2 linked regions of the Thiocapsa bogorovii genome follow. The protein of the gene in region 1 interacts with the protein of each later gene in a pairwise test. Links are inferred from orthologs where the notes say so. Each region holds a gene or a part of one and is shown in the gene's direction. Other genes may lie near its edges.

Region 1 (6,943 bases):
TGGAGCCGGTCATGATCAGCATCGGCAGGAACGCCGCGACAGTCGTGGCGGTCGCGGAGATCACCGGCCAGGCGACCTCGGCGGTACCCTCGATGATCGCCTGCTCGATCGGCTCGCCATCCTGAACATGCCGGTAGATGTTCTCCACGACGACGATGGCATCGTCGACGATGATCCCGGACACCAAAACGAAGCTGAAGAGCGTGATCTCGTTGAGCGAGTTGCCGGTCAGCTGCATCAGGACCGCGGTGACCATGAATGAAAAAGGAATCCCGACGGTGACCAGGCCGGCGTTGCGTATCCCCATGAAGTACCAGAGGATCAGGCTAACCAGCATGACCCCGACGATCATATTCCAGCCAAGGGTTTGGATGGATTCCTTAATGTAGGTTGTCGAGTCTTGGGTAAGGACAACCTCGATGCCTTCCCGCTCGAGCAGGGGCGCGATCTCCTCGATGATGGTCTCGGCCGCGGCGTAGATCTCCATGGCGTTGCCGCCCTTGGCCTTGAGCAGCCGCAGTGCGACACCGTCCTTGCCGTCTGCGGAGGTGATGACGCTCGGGGTGCGATACCCGAGGCCGGCGTCCGAGATGAGGTCGTCAACGGTGACGAAAGAGCCGTCGGCGTCGCGTCGGACCACGGTGGTGACCACCTGGTCGCGGGTGCGGAAGCGCTCGTCCACGCGCACCACGTATTCGCCGGTGCCGTCGCTGAAATCGCCGGCCGGGAGGGTGACGTTGGCGTCCTGCAGGGCCGCGGCGACCTGATCCAGGCTCACGCCCTGCGACTTAAGCTTCCAGGGATCGAGAAAGATGTGGAACTCGCGACGCTGCTCCCCGTCGAGCTTCACCTCGGTGACCCCCGGAATCTGGGCCATGCGAATCTGCAATTCCTTCGCGATCAGTGACAATGCGCGGTTGGAGCGATCGCCGACGAGGTTGACCGCGACGACAGGCAGCCAGAACGAGGTACGAATCAGGTCGAAGCGCGGTGGGTCGACGCCTTGGGGAAGGCGCTCGAGGATGCTGAGCACGCGAAAGCGCAGCTCGTCGTATAGAGCGCCGTAATCGGTATCGTCGCGAAACTTCACGACCAGGGTCGAGCGCTCGCGCACCGAGTTGGCGCGGATGAACTCGACGTGCTCCAGACCGTCGAGCGCCAGCTCGATCTCACGCGTGACCAGGGCTTCCACATCGCGGGGGGAGGCGCCCGGATAGACCGTTGTGATGACGACCTTGCCGAAGTTGACCTCGGGATAGCGCTCGGTCGGCAGGGCGTCGAGCGCGAAGACGCCGGCGACGATCATGAAGACGAACAGCAGATTAAAGAGCACCCGCTGGCGGAGGGTGAAACGAACGACGGCGCGCACGGTTCAGCGACTCCCGAACACGCGAACGCGATCGCCGGGCTTCAGCCCCGTGGCCTTGACACGGATGAGGTCCGGGTTCAGCGCGTCGGGGCCGAGAGTGAGCGCCGAAATCCGCTCGCCGCTCTCTCGAATGACCCAGGATTCCTCGTAGCTGGAGTCGAGCGCCGATGGCGGGAGACTGACGGCGCCCGTGACTTCGGGCAGGCTTAGGCGCAGACGCATGCGAAGGCCGCCGCGCGCGGGTTCCAACGGTTCGGTCAAGGCCAGCTCCACGGCAATCTTGCGGGTTTCCGGATCGAAGCCGGGGTTTACGCGATAGATGCGTGCCCGGGTTGAATCGCCGGCAGTGTTGCCGACGTCGAGGATCTCTAACGCGAGATCCGATCGTGTCTGCTCAAGGGCGGCGAATTGCTCCGGGGTCAAGGCGAAGGGGACCAAGAGGGTCGAGAAATCCGCCGCGCGACCGACCGTCTCGCCGCCGCGGACCCATTGTCCGAGCTCGATACTGCGTGCGGTGACCGACCAACCGACCGGCGCCGAGATGGTCGCGCGCGCCAAACGCTCTTCGAGCATGCGCCGTTTGACATTCAGCGCCCTCAAGGCGTGACTGTTGTCGCGCAGCGATTGCTCGAGCGTGTCCAATTGGGAGGCCGAAGCGCTGTTTTGGCGCACCAGCTCCCGAAATCGGGTGACCTCGCGTTGATCGTATTCGATCTGCGAGCGCAGACGTTCCTCTTGGACGCCGACCTCCTCGAGATCGAGCTCCAAGAACGTGGTGTCCAGTTGAGCGAAGCGCCCGCTCTCGTCGATCCGGTCGCCGACATCGGCGAAGAGCGCTTGGACCCGCCCGTCCGTCTCTGCGACCAAGGGTGCCTCGGCGAGGGCGCGGGTAAACCCTACGAGTGCGATCTCTCGCATCGCGGGGACCGCGGTGACCAGGGCCGGCTCGGAGATGTCAGCAGCCGCGACACCCTCGAGCGCGGCGATCAGCAGACAAGCCGCGGACGCTGTGAGTCGAAAAAATCTCATGAGAGACGCGGTTTGTGCCGACAGTGTCGCGTCGCCCCCAAGCCGGGATGGAGATCGCAGGGGAACGAATCCAATTCGCGCATGACAAGCCCTCTCCAGTGTTTCGACGCCAAGCTGCCGTCGGTTTCGCCGGCGACGACCTGAGGTTCGGATCGCGTTCGACGCCCGATCGAGCGCGGCCGGCTCAGACTGCCCTAGTGTACAATCGCTCGCGAGAAAAATGACGAAGAGACTTGCTGCACCCGGGAGACATCCGCGTCGACCGGGCGGGGCGGGCGGAGGGGTACTTGAACCGAAAGTCCGATAGCTCGACGCCGGGATCCGGTGGGGGTGTGCCGCCCGAGAAACGTTCGACGGAGCGCGAACGGGTTCGTTCCGATTTCCGATCTGATGCCGGCTCCGACGCGGATTTCGGCTTTGAGCCGGGCGCGCGCTCGCAGCCGCCTCGCCCGAGTCCGACATCCGAGGGGTCGGCGGCGCGTGCCGCAAGAATCAATCATCGCCGTGATCGGGGTTCATCACGGCGCGGCCGCTCCGTTTTCGGTTGGTTCACCGGCTTTCTCGCCGTCTTGGGCGCGCCCCTACAACTCCTCGCACTGGGGCTGCTCGGGGCGGGTGTCTTCGTAGCGGTCCATGCACCGGAGCTTCCGAGCGTCGAGAGTCTGCGTCAGGTCCAGTTCGAGGAGCCGCTGCGCGTCTTCAGCAGCGACGGTGGTCTGATCGCGGAGTTCGGCGTCGAACGCCGCCGTCCGGTGGCCTACGAAGACATCCCGCCGCTGGTGGTCAACGCCTTTCTCGCCACCGAGGATGCCCGCTTCTTCGAGCACGGCGGGGTCGATGCGATCGGCATGGGCCGCGCCTTGCTGAGCTTCGCCTCCACCGGCACCAAGGCTCAGGGCGGAAGCACCATCACCATGCAGGTGACCCGAAACTTCCTGCTCAGCTCGGAAAAGACCTTCCAACGCAAGCTCGCCGAGATCTTGCTCACGCTGCAGGTCGAACGGACCCTGACGAAGGATCAGATCCTCGATCTCTATCTGAATCAGATCTTTTTCGGGCACCGCGCCTACGGCATCTCGGCGGCCGCCGCGCTTTACTACAACAAGGAGCTCGACCAACTCACACCCGCCGAGGCGGCGATGTTGGCGGGTATCCCGAAGGCGCCCTCCAGCAACAACCCCGTCACCAATCCCGAACGGGCGCTCGAGCGACGCAACTACATCCTCTCGCGCATGCTCGAGCTCGGTCAGATCGATCAGGAGGAGTACGAGATCGCGGTCTTGACACCCGATATGGCGCGACTGCATCGACGTCAGCCGGATCTCGACGCGGGTTACATCGCGGAGATGGCGCGCCAGACCATTGTCCAGCATTACGGCGAGGAGGCTCTCAGTCAGGGGTTTCGGGTCACCACGACGATCGATTCGCGTTTGCAGAGCGCCGCGCAGGAGGCGGTGCGCCGAGCCTTGCGCGATTACGACCGCCGCCACGGCTATCGCGGGGCCGAGGCCAAGATCGACCTCGAGGGTGCGACGGAGGCCGACATGGACGCTTATCTCGAGACCGTCACGACGATCCCGGACCTGACGCCCGGACTGGTGACGCGCGCCTCCACCGGCGAGGCGGAGGTCTACATCGGCTCGGGTCGTCGCATCGAGCTGGGCCTCAAGCAGGTGGCTTGGGCACAGGAGTTCCGCAACGCGAATTGGCGCGGCCCCCGGCCGAGGCGGGTAACGGACGTGCTTGCGGTCGGCGATCTGGTGAGACTCCAACGCGATGGCGCCGCGAAGGATGGCGAGGGAGATTGGGAGCTTGGTCAGACGCCGAGTGTCGCCGGCGCCTTGGTCTCGATCGCGCCGCAGGACGGCGCGGTGCGCGCCTTGGTCGGGGGTTATTCGTTCAGTGTGAGCAAGTTCAACCGGGCCGTCGATATGCGCCGTCAGCCAGGCTCGAGCTTCAAGCCCTTCGTCTTTGCTGCAGCACTGCATGAGGGCTGGACGCCGGCGAGTCTGATCAAGGACGAGTCCGTGAAGCTGACCGGGGACCAGGATTGGAACCCGCGTAACTCGGATCGCAAAGAATTGGGGCCGATTCGGATGCGGCGTGCCCTGGCGCTCTCGCGCAACCTGGCGGCCATCAATCTGCTGCAGAGCGTCGGCTTGGAGGACGCTCAAAACTACATCCGGGCTTTCGGATTCGACCTGGATGCCATGCCTCTGGGTCTGTCAATGGCGCTGGGGACGGGCGAGATGTCGCCGATGAAACTGGCCGAAGGCTATGCCGTTTTCGCCAACGGCGGATTCCATGTGACGCCCTATTTCATCCAGCGGATCGAGAGCGGCGACGGGCGGATTCTCTTCGAGTCCAACGCACCGCGATCCTGCTCGGATTGTTGGTACCGCTACGGCGATGATTCGGCGCGGGTGCAGGGCACGCAGGCCGGCGCGAAGGCCCCGCAGGTGATCGACCCGCGGATCGCCTATCAGATCACCTCGCTGCTGCGCGAGGTCGTCGAGGCCGGCACGGGAACACGCGCCAAGAAGCTGAAGCGCGAGGACATCGTGGGCAAGACGGGCACGACCAACGACGTGCGCGATTCTTGGTTTGCCGGCTATCAGGCCGACTTCGCCACGGTCGCCTGGATGGGCTTCGATGATTTCGAGAAGCTCGGCCGGGGCGAGGAGGGCGGCCGGGCCGCGCTGGGCATGTGGGTCGATTTCATGGGCAATGCACTGGAGAATCTCCCGATCGCACAGCTCGATCCGCCGCCGGGCATGGTACAGGTGCGGGTCGACCCGAACCGCGGCACCGAGACCAAGGCCAGGAACGGTATCCTCGAGATGGTGAACGAGGAATTCAGCAATGCCCTTCTCGGTCCCGAGCCGGTCAGAATCGCGGGCCCGACCCGGAAGAAGGACACCTCCGTGCGTCGCTCCGCGCCGCGGGTGATGGACGATCTCTTCTGAAGCTAAACCGCGTCTCGAGCCATTTAGGACGTTTGGTGTGAACTCCTCCGGCTCTTTAATTCAATAGGTTGGAGCTGGACGCGGGTTAGAAAGTGAAAAAATTTTTACTCTTGAACCGCGTCGACTCGAAATCCTATTGGTCCCGGAAGCGCTTGAAGCTCATGCAACTGGTGCATGATGCTCCGGACGCGGTTCAACAGGTCAGCTGCGCCATCTTCGGTTGCTTCTGAAGCTTCATGAAATCATCCCGAAGATTACGTAAGCGCTTGTTCAATCGATCGCGTTGACTGGCGTCGAAGGTCTTGCCGAGACTGACGAAGAGCTCGCCGATCCGCTCTCCCAGCACGCGGCCGCCTTGTTCGAGATCCGCTGGCAGATCGTCGAATTCGACGAGCCAATCCGTGAGGAATCGCGCGATCTCGGGCTCGGAGGCCTTGGCTCGGATCAGCGCCATCAAGCGCTCTCGTTTGCCGGTGCGATACTCGACTAGGCTCGCCTGGGTGTCGGGCATGCGGCCGGTCACCTCCGCGACGATCGCCTGCTGCTCGGCGCTCAGCGGGCCGGTCCAGTCCTCGATGGATTCAACGTAGCGACGCGCGCGTTTCTCCTTCTCGCGCGTGCTGCTGCGCCCGGCAACCTCTGCGCGATCCTCTGCGGCCTCTTTGCGGAAGCGCTGTTCCAGGCGCTCGATCTGCGCCGGAGTCAACTCGGCCAGAAGCGGGGCGGCAAGGGTCACGGCGAAACGCGCTTGGCGCTTGTACAGATCCCGAAATCCCTCGGTCAGGCATCCCATGTTGGTTGCATCGAACCCTGCCTCGCTTGCCGAGAGGGCTTCGTCGAAATAGGCCGCCAGATAGGGCAGCTCTTCGGCGCGATGGCGTGCCAGCTCGGCCTCCAGAAGGGGCTCCCACCGCTGCAGCTGGGCTTGCTCCAGGTCCAGGTAGTCCTTGGCGTAGGCCGTCACGAGAAAGTCGCCGGTGTTGTATGCAATACCGACACGGCTGCATCCCGCGATCGTGAGTGCGGTCGCGACGATGGCCGCGGCGAGGCGGAGCGGGAGAGAGATTCTGGGCATGGCGAATGACGTCTGGTTGAGGTTGTTCTTGGTCGGAAGACAGCGCGAATGCCAACCTTATCAGTCAGCGCAACGGCTGTCCGCGGTTGGACGGCACCGAGGCCGAAAGGATCCCTCGGGCCGTATGCACGTCTTGTCCTGTTTCTCGTTGCCCCGATCTTGCCTTGACGAGCAGAGTTTCAATCCACGGGCGCGTTGCATGAATTCTCTTTCTGATCTCCTTTCCCGATTTCCGTATCTCGGCGAGGTGGTGTGGATCGGTCTGCGGCCGGGGCGGCGGGCGGATATCATCCCCTGTGAAGCGGCGACCGCGTTGGCCGGGCGCGGCCTGGAGGGCGATCATTACGCGGGGAGATCGGGTTCTCGCGGGATCACGCTCGTGCAAGCCGAACACCTTGCGGTCTTGGGTGCGCTCTTGCGACGGGATCCGATCGATCCCGCGGTGCTACGGCGTAATCTTGTCGTCTCAGGTGTCAACTTGACGGCGTTGAAAGGCCAACGATT
Region 2 (6,797 bases), 2.9 Mb from region 1 along the record:
AGGGTTACGTCCCGCCGAAAAGCTAGCGGCGCGGTCTTGTCGTCCCGGCCAAACGTTCAGCGTGTCGCCGGGATGCACTGCTGAACACCCGCCTTGCCGATCTTCCCTTGCGTTGTTAGATTAGCTCGCCGTTTTCCGATGGATTTCCCGACGGATCCTTGTCCAGGATGCCCGCGGGAGAGCCGGCGATCTCCTCTATCTCCCGCAAGGTACGCACCTGATGTTCTTCAGAAGTCTTCGTGGAATCTTCTCGAACGATCTTTCGATCGATTTGGGTACGGCCAACACGCTCATTTTCGCGCGTGACCAGGGGATCGTCCTCAACGAGCCGTCGGTGGTCGCGATCCGTCACGAGCGCAAGGGCGGGGGCAAAACGGTGGTCGCCGTCGGCGAAGAAGCCAAGATGATGCTCGGGCGCACGCCGCAGAGCATTACGGCGATTCGCCCGCTCAAGGACGGTGTGATCGCCGATTTCACCATCACCGAGAAGATGCTCCAGTACTTTATCCACAAGGTGCACGAGTCGCGTCTGATTCGTCCCAGCCCGCGCGTGCTGATCTGCGTGCCCTGCGGCTCGACCCAGGTGGAGCGTCGCGCCATCAAGGAGTCTGCGGCCGGGGCCGGTGCACGCGAGGTCTTTCTGATCGAGGAGCCCATGTCGGCGGCGATCGGTGCCGGGCTCGCGGTCCACGAGCCGCGCGGCTGTATGGTCATCGACATCGGTGGCGGCACCTCCGAGGTGGCCATTATCTCGCTCAACGGCATCGTCTATTCGGCATCGATCCGCGTCGGCGGCGACACCTTCGACGACGCCATCATCAATTACGTTCGGCGCAACTACGGCACACTCATCGGCGAGGCGACGGCCGAGCGCATCAAGCACAGCATCGGTTCGGCCTTTCCAGGCAACGAGGTGCTCGAGATCGAGGTGCGCGGGCGCAACCTCGCCGAGGGCATACCGCGCAGTTTCACGCTCAACAGCAATGAGATCCTGGAGGCGCTGCAGGAGCCGCTTGCGGCGATCGTCGGCTCGGTGAAGATGGCTTTGGAGCAGACCCCGCCCGAGCTCGGCTCGGACGTTGCCGAGCGCGGCATCGTGCTGACCGGCGGCGGATCCTTGTTGCGCGATTTCGATCGTCTGATCGAGGAGGAGACGGGTCTGCCCGTGGTGGTGGCCGAGGATCCACTGACCTGCGTGGCGCGCGGCGGCGGCAAGGCGCTGGAGATGCTGGACGCACGGGGGATCGATCTCTTTACGACCGAGTGATCCCATCAAACCGCTCTTTCTTCGCGGGCCGTCGCCGACCCTCCGGGTGATCCTGGCGGTGGTGTGCGCGCTGGGCCTCATCATCACCGACCATCGATTCGACCATCTCGAGCGCGTGCGCTCGCTGCTGTCCGTCTTCGCCTACCCGTTGCACCTGGCCGTGGACGTGCCCTCTGCGCTCGTGCGCGCCACCCGCGAGCGGCTCACGGACGGGGCACAGTTGCGCGCGACGAATACGGCACTCAGCCGCGAGAACCTACTGTTGAAGGCCCGCCTACAGCAGTTCGAGTCATTGGAGGCGGAGAACATGCGCCTGCGCGATCTGCTCGGCTCCTCGTTCAACATCGGCGAGCGGGTCCTGATCGCGGAAATCTTGGCCGTCGATCTCACGCCGTCGCGCCAGCAGGTAATGGTGAATAAGGGCTCCAGCTCGGGCGTTTTTGTAGGCCAACCGGTGTTGGATGCCAATGCCGTGATGGGGCAGGTGATCCGCACCAACCCCTTCTCGTCCGTTGTACTCTTGATCACCGACTCGGATCATTCGCTCCCGGTCGAGGTCAACCGAAACGGTTTGCGCGCAATCGCGGCGGGTTCCGGCGTCGGGCAGGGGCTCGAGTTGCTCTTCATCCCGAAAAATGCAGACATCCGCGAGGGCGATCTGCTGGTGACCTCGGGAATGGGCGAGCGTTTTCCCCCGGGCTATCCGGTTGCACGGGTGACCACGGTGCGCCAGGATCCCGACAATCCCTTTACAACCGTGTTGGCCGAGCCGACCGCGCGGCTCGATCGCAGCCGCGAGGTCCTTCTGGTCTGGACCCTTGATCCGCAGATGCAGCAGAAGGCGCTGACCGGCGCAGCGCCGAGCGAAGACGCCAAGCCATGACGGAAGCCGCACCGCGAGGCGGCTGGCTGATCCTCGTCAGCTTGCTGGTCGCCCTCCTTCTCACGGTCTTGCCGATGCCTGCTGCGACGGATGCCTTCCGGCCGCAGTGGGTGGCGCTCGTTACCCTGTACTGGTGTCTGACGGTGCCGGAGCGTTTCGGGGTCTTCGCAGCCTTCGCCGCTGGTTTGGCCGTCGATGTGGTCACCGGCTCCTTGTTCGGACAGCACGCATTGGGCCTCTCGCTGATCGCCTACGCGGCCGTCGAGCTTCACCAACGCATCCGTCTGTTCCCTTTGTGGCAGCAGGCCCTTTTCGTGTGGGTGTTGCTTCTGGTCGAGCGGCTGCTCAATTTGTGGGTCCTGGCTGCGACGGGCCAGCCAATGCCCTTCCTGATCTACTGGGTTCCGACTCTACTCGGCCTTCTGCTCTGGCCCTGGCTCTTCGTGATCCTCAGCGACTTCGGTCGCCGCGCCGGTTTGGTCTAGACTAGGCCGCTTTCGGCATGACATGCACCCATCTCGTCTCGGCTCGACCGCCATCGCGCCAACGTCCGTTTCAGCACACGCGGTATGAAATTTTGAATTTTTCTGACTTAAACCGCGCCGACTCGAAGGTTTACCGAAGCCGCAAAGCCACGGGGAGCCTCCCGGGGTCGAGTACTACATCACCGAGCGCGGTTTAATGCTCGAAGCCAATCTCGAAGACCGTAAACGCGAGAGCCGCCTGATCGCGATCCGTGCATGGATCGCAGCGGCCCTGGTGATCGCCGCGCTTGGACTCGTCGTGGTGCGACTGATGCACCTCCAGGTCGATCAGCACGACCATTTCTCGGTGCTGTCCCGCGACAACCGGGTCAAGGTCCAGCCCTTGCCGCCGGCACGTGGACTCGTCTACGACGCGAACGGGGTCTTGCTCGCGGACAATCACCCGTCGTTCTCGTTGGAGATCACGATCGAGAAGGTGGATGATCTGAATGCCACTATCGAGGCGCTGTCCCGAGTCATCCCGATCGACGCCCGGGATCGTGCCCGCTTCGAGCGCCAAAAGCGACAGCGGATGCGTTTTCAGGGGGTGCCGATCCGGCTGAATCTCACGCCGGCCGAGGTTGCGCGATTCGCGGTCGACGCGCATCGTTTCGCCGGTGTCGATATCCGTGCGGAGCTGGTGCGCACCTATCCGCTCGGCGAGCACACCGCCCACGTGCTCGGTTATGTCGGGCGGATCAACGAGCAGGAGCTCGCCCGGATCGACAAGAGCAATTACGCCGGGAGCCACTTCATCGGCAAGAGTGGTCTGGAGAAGGCGCATGAGGCACTGCTGCACGGTCGGGTCGGCTACCAGCAGGTGGAGGTCAACGCCCGCGGCCGGGTGATCCGCACACTCGAGAGTCAGCCGCCCGTATCGGGGAAGGATCTCCATCTGTACCTGGACATCGGTCTGCAGCAAGCGGCGAAGGAAGCGCTCGGCGAGGAGCGCGGTGCGGTGGTCGCCCTGGATCCCCGCAACGGCGGCATCTTGGCCCTCGTCAGTAATCCGAGCTTTGACCCCAATCTGTTCGTGGAAGGGATCAGTCAGACCGATTATCAAGCCTTGCTGAGATCGCCGGACAAGCCGTTGTTTAACCGAGCGGTGCGCGGGCAGTATCCACCGGGCTCGACCATCAAGCAGTTTGTCGCACTCGCCGGACTTGCTGAGGGGGTGACGACCTCGCGGCGTGCGACCTATTGCCCAGGGGCGTTCAGCCTGCCTGGACACTCCCATCGGTTTCGCTGCTGGCGTCGCGGCGGCCATGGTGCCTTGAGCTTGGAGCAAGCACTGGTGCAGTCCTGCGACGTCTACTTCTACGATCTGGCCAACCGGTTGGGGATCGACCGACTCTCGGGCTTTCTCTCGGACTTCGGTTTCGGCGCCTTGACCGGAATCGATGTCGCCGGCGAGCTGGGCGGACTGATGCCGACGCGTGACTGGAAGCGACGGGTGCGCAAACAGGCCTGGTATCCCGGCGAGACCCTGATCGTCGGTATCGGGCAGGGCTCTTTCCTGGCGACGCCGCTGCAATTGGCCGTCGCCACAGCGGCGGTCGCCAATCACGGCAAGGTCATTCGCCCTCAGGTCGCGCGTGCCGCTCAGGCTCCCGGTGCGTCTGCTGCCGAGCAGTTGCCGATGGTCTCGCACACCATCGATCTTGCCGACGAACATCAATGGGATCTGATCATCGACGCGATGGCCAAGGTCGTCGAATCCGGCACCGCCCGGCGCATCCGCAGTACCGAATACCGCATCGCCGGTAAGACGGGGACCTCGCAGGTTTTCAGCCTTGGTCAGAATCAGCGCTACAACGCGGCGACGCTCCCCAAGCATCTCAAGGACCACGCCCTGTTCGTTGCGTTCGCGCCGGTCGAGGATCCGCGCATCGCGCTTGCTGTCATCGTCGAGAACGGTGGCGGGGGCGGCGCCACTGCGGCACCCGTCGCGCGTCGCATTATGGATGCCTATCTCGGCGTCGCGAACGAGCCGAGCGAGCCGAGTGATGCCGGAGGCGGGCGTGGCGACTAGGTCGAGCTGTCATTTTCCGGACGATGCCTTGGACCAGGGGCGTCCCGGTTTCTGGCAACGGATCCACCTGGACGCACCCTTGCTGGTGGCCCTGCTGGCCCTATGCGGTTTCGGGCTGATGGTGCTCTTCAGTGCGAGCGACCAGGATCCTGCCGCGGTCGAGCGGCAGTTGGTTCGGCTCGGGGTCGCCTTCGGCCTGATGATCGCGGTTGCACAGGTCCCCCCCGCGCGCCTTCGCAGCTGGTCGCCGCTGCTCTACGGGGTCGGCGTGGCGATGCTGATCGCAGTGCTTTTGGTCGGAGATGTCGGCAAGGGGGCGCAGCGCTGGCTGGATTTCGGGGTCGTGCGCTTTCAGCCCTCGGAACTTCTGAAGCTCGCGGTGCCCATGTTGCTTGCCTGGATGCTAAGCGCTCGCGCCTTGCCGCCGAAGCTCGTGTGGGTGGTGCTCGCGGCCGTGGCGACCCTGATCCCGGTCGTGCTGATCGCCAAGCAACCGGATCTGGGGACCTCGTTGCTGGTCGCCAGTGCGGGCGTCATGGTGCTGTTCGTGGCCGGCATGGGTTGGGGCATGATCCTTTCGCTCGGAGCCATTGCGGCAGCCGTGACCCCGCTCGTCTGGATGGGTTTGCATGACTATCAGCGCGATCGTGTGCTCACCTTCCTGAATCCGGAGTCCGATCCCCTCGGGTCCGGCTATCACATCATTCAGTCCACGATCGCGATCGGCTCGGGCGGGATCGACGGAAAAGGTTGGCTGAACGGCACCCAGTCACATTTGGAGTTTCTGCCCGAGCGCAATACCGATTTCATCTTCGCCGTCATCGGCGAGGAGTTCGGGTTTACCGGGATCCTGGCCCTACTCGCCCTCTACCTTTTTATCATCCTGCGTGGTCTGGTGATCGCGGCGCGGGCGCAGGATCGGTACGGGCGTCTCCTGGCCGGTGCGCTGACCCTAGTGTTTTTCGTCTACGTCTTCGTCAACACCGGCATGGTCACCGGCTTGCTGCCGGTGGTCGGCGTTCCGCTGCCGCTAATCAGCTACGGCGGGACCTCGATGGTGACCCTGATGGCCGGATTCGGGATGATCATGGGGATACATACCCATCGAATTCGCGCACGCGGCTAATCCGAGGAGGATGCATGCGACGACGCGAGGAGTCTCGGCCGCTGCGCATCCTTGTCGTGGGGTCGATCACCGACGCCACGGCACAGGCCTATCGCGTCTCGCTCGTGCGTCGCCTCCGATTTCGAGAACATCCAACAGGGTACGCCCCATGACCATCGTCTACCGATTTCTCTTCGCCGGATGCGTCGCGCTCGCCGCGGCGAACCTGCACGCCGAACCGGCCGGCTATGCGATCGAGGCCGATGTCTTCGCACGCGAGATGGTCGAACGACACGGTTTCGACTCGGCAGAGCTGCGCGGCCTGTTGGCTGATGCCCGTTACAGTCAGACGATCATCGATGCCATGGACCGCCCCTACGAAGCAAAGCCCTGGCGCGACTATCGGGCGCTGTTCGTCACGCCCGAGCGGATCGCCGGCGGTGTGGCCTTCCGGCACGACAATGCCGAATTGCTCGCGCGTGCCGAGACCGACTACGGCGTCGCCCCTCAGATCATCGTCGCCATCATCGGGGTCGAGACCAACTACGGCGGCAATGTGGGCAAGCATCGGGTGATCGACGCGCTGACGACGCTCGGATTTGCCTATCCGAGGCGGGCCGACTTCTTCCGTCGCGAGCTCGAGGCGTTTCTCCTACTGAGTCGCGAAGAGCAGTTGGATCCGCTCCAAGCCGTCGGCTCCTATGCAGGGGCGATGGGCAAGCCTCAGTTCATCTCGTCGAGCTACCGCAACGATGCGGTCGATTTCGACGGGGACGGTCGACGTGACCTGTGGCGCAGCAACGCGGACGTCATCGGGAGCGTCGCCAACTATTTCAGACAGCACGGTTGGCGCTCCGGCGAGCCCGTTGCCTTTGCCGTGAAGCTGCCCTCGGGTGTCCCGGCCGGGATCGCGTTGGTCGAGAAAACACCCGCCCCGCCCGAGACGACAGTCGGGGCCCTGCGCGCCGTGGGGGTCGAGTGGGACG

What was found.
Region 2: the proteins of LT988_RS23430 (region 1) and mrdA interact in binary tests that used the Escherichia coli proteins (3 or more experiments, as listed by UniProt). The link is inferred for Thiocapsa bogorovii from one-to-one orthologs.

What each region holds. Positions count from the first base shown.
Region 1 is NZ_CP089309.1:5,259,438-5,266,380, forward strand. Bases 2,622-5,665 are described here. They hold LT988_RS23430 (penicillin-binding protein 1A), read left to right. Parts: upstream 2,622-2,967; coding sequence 2,968-5,364; downstream 5,365-5,665. Other genes in these bases: LT988_RS23435 (DUF6279 family lipoprotein), read right to left, coding at 5,558-5,665. Also shown: LT988_RS23420 (efflux RND transporter permease subunit), read right to left, coding at 1-1,369; LT988_RS23425 (efflux RND transporter periplasmic adaptor subunit), read right to left, coding at 1,373-2,398; more of LT988_RS23435, read right to left, coding at 5,666-6,439; LT988_RS23440 (MOSC domain-containing protein), read left to right, coding at 6,639-6,943. UniProt on the Escherichia coli protein: Cell wall formation. Synthesis of cross-linked peptidoglycan from the lipid intermediates.
Region 2 is NZ_CP089309.1:2,345,519-2,352,315, reverse strand. What follows is about bases 2,371-5,268. They hold mrdA (penicillin-binding protein 2), read left to right. Parts: upstream 2,371-2,831; coding sequence 2,832-4,706; downstream 4,707-5,268. Other genes in these bases: rodA (rod shape-determining protein RodA), read left to right, coding at 4,735-5,268; mreD (rod shape-determining protein MreD), read left to right, coding at 2,371-2,635. Outside these bases: LT988_RS10650 (oxidative damage protection protein), read left to right, coding at 1-26; LT988_RS10645 (rod shape-determining protein), read left to right, coding at 221-1,267; rod shape-determining protein MreC, read left to right, coding at 1,248-2,150; more of mreD, read left to right, coding at 2,147-2,370; more of rodA, read left to right, coding at 5,269-5,832; mltB (lytic murein transglycosylase B), read left to right, coding at 5,981-6,797. UniProt on the Escherichia coli protein: Catalyzes cross-linking of the peptidoglycan cell wall. Responsible for the determination of the rod shape of the cell. Is probably required for lateral peptidoglycan synthesis and maintenance of the correct diameter during lateral and centripetal growth.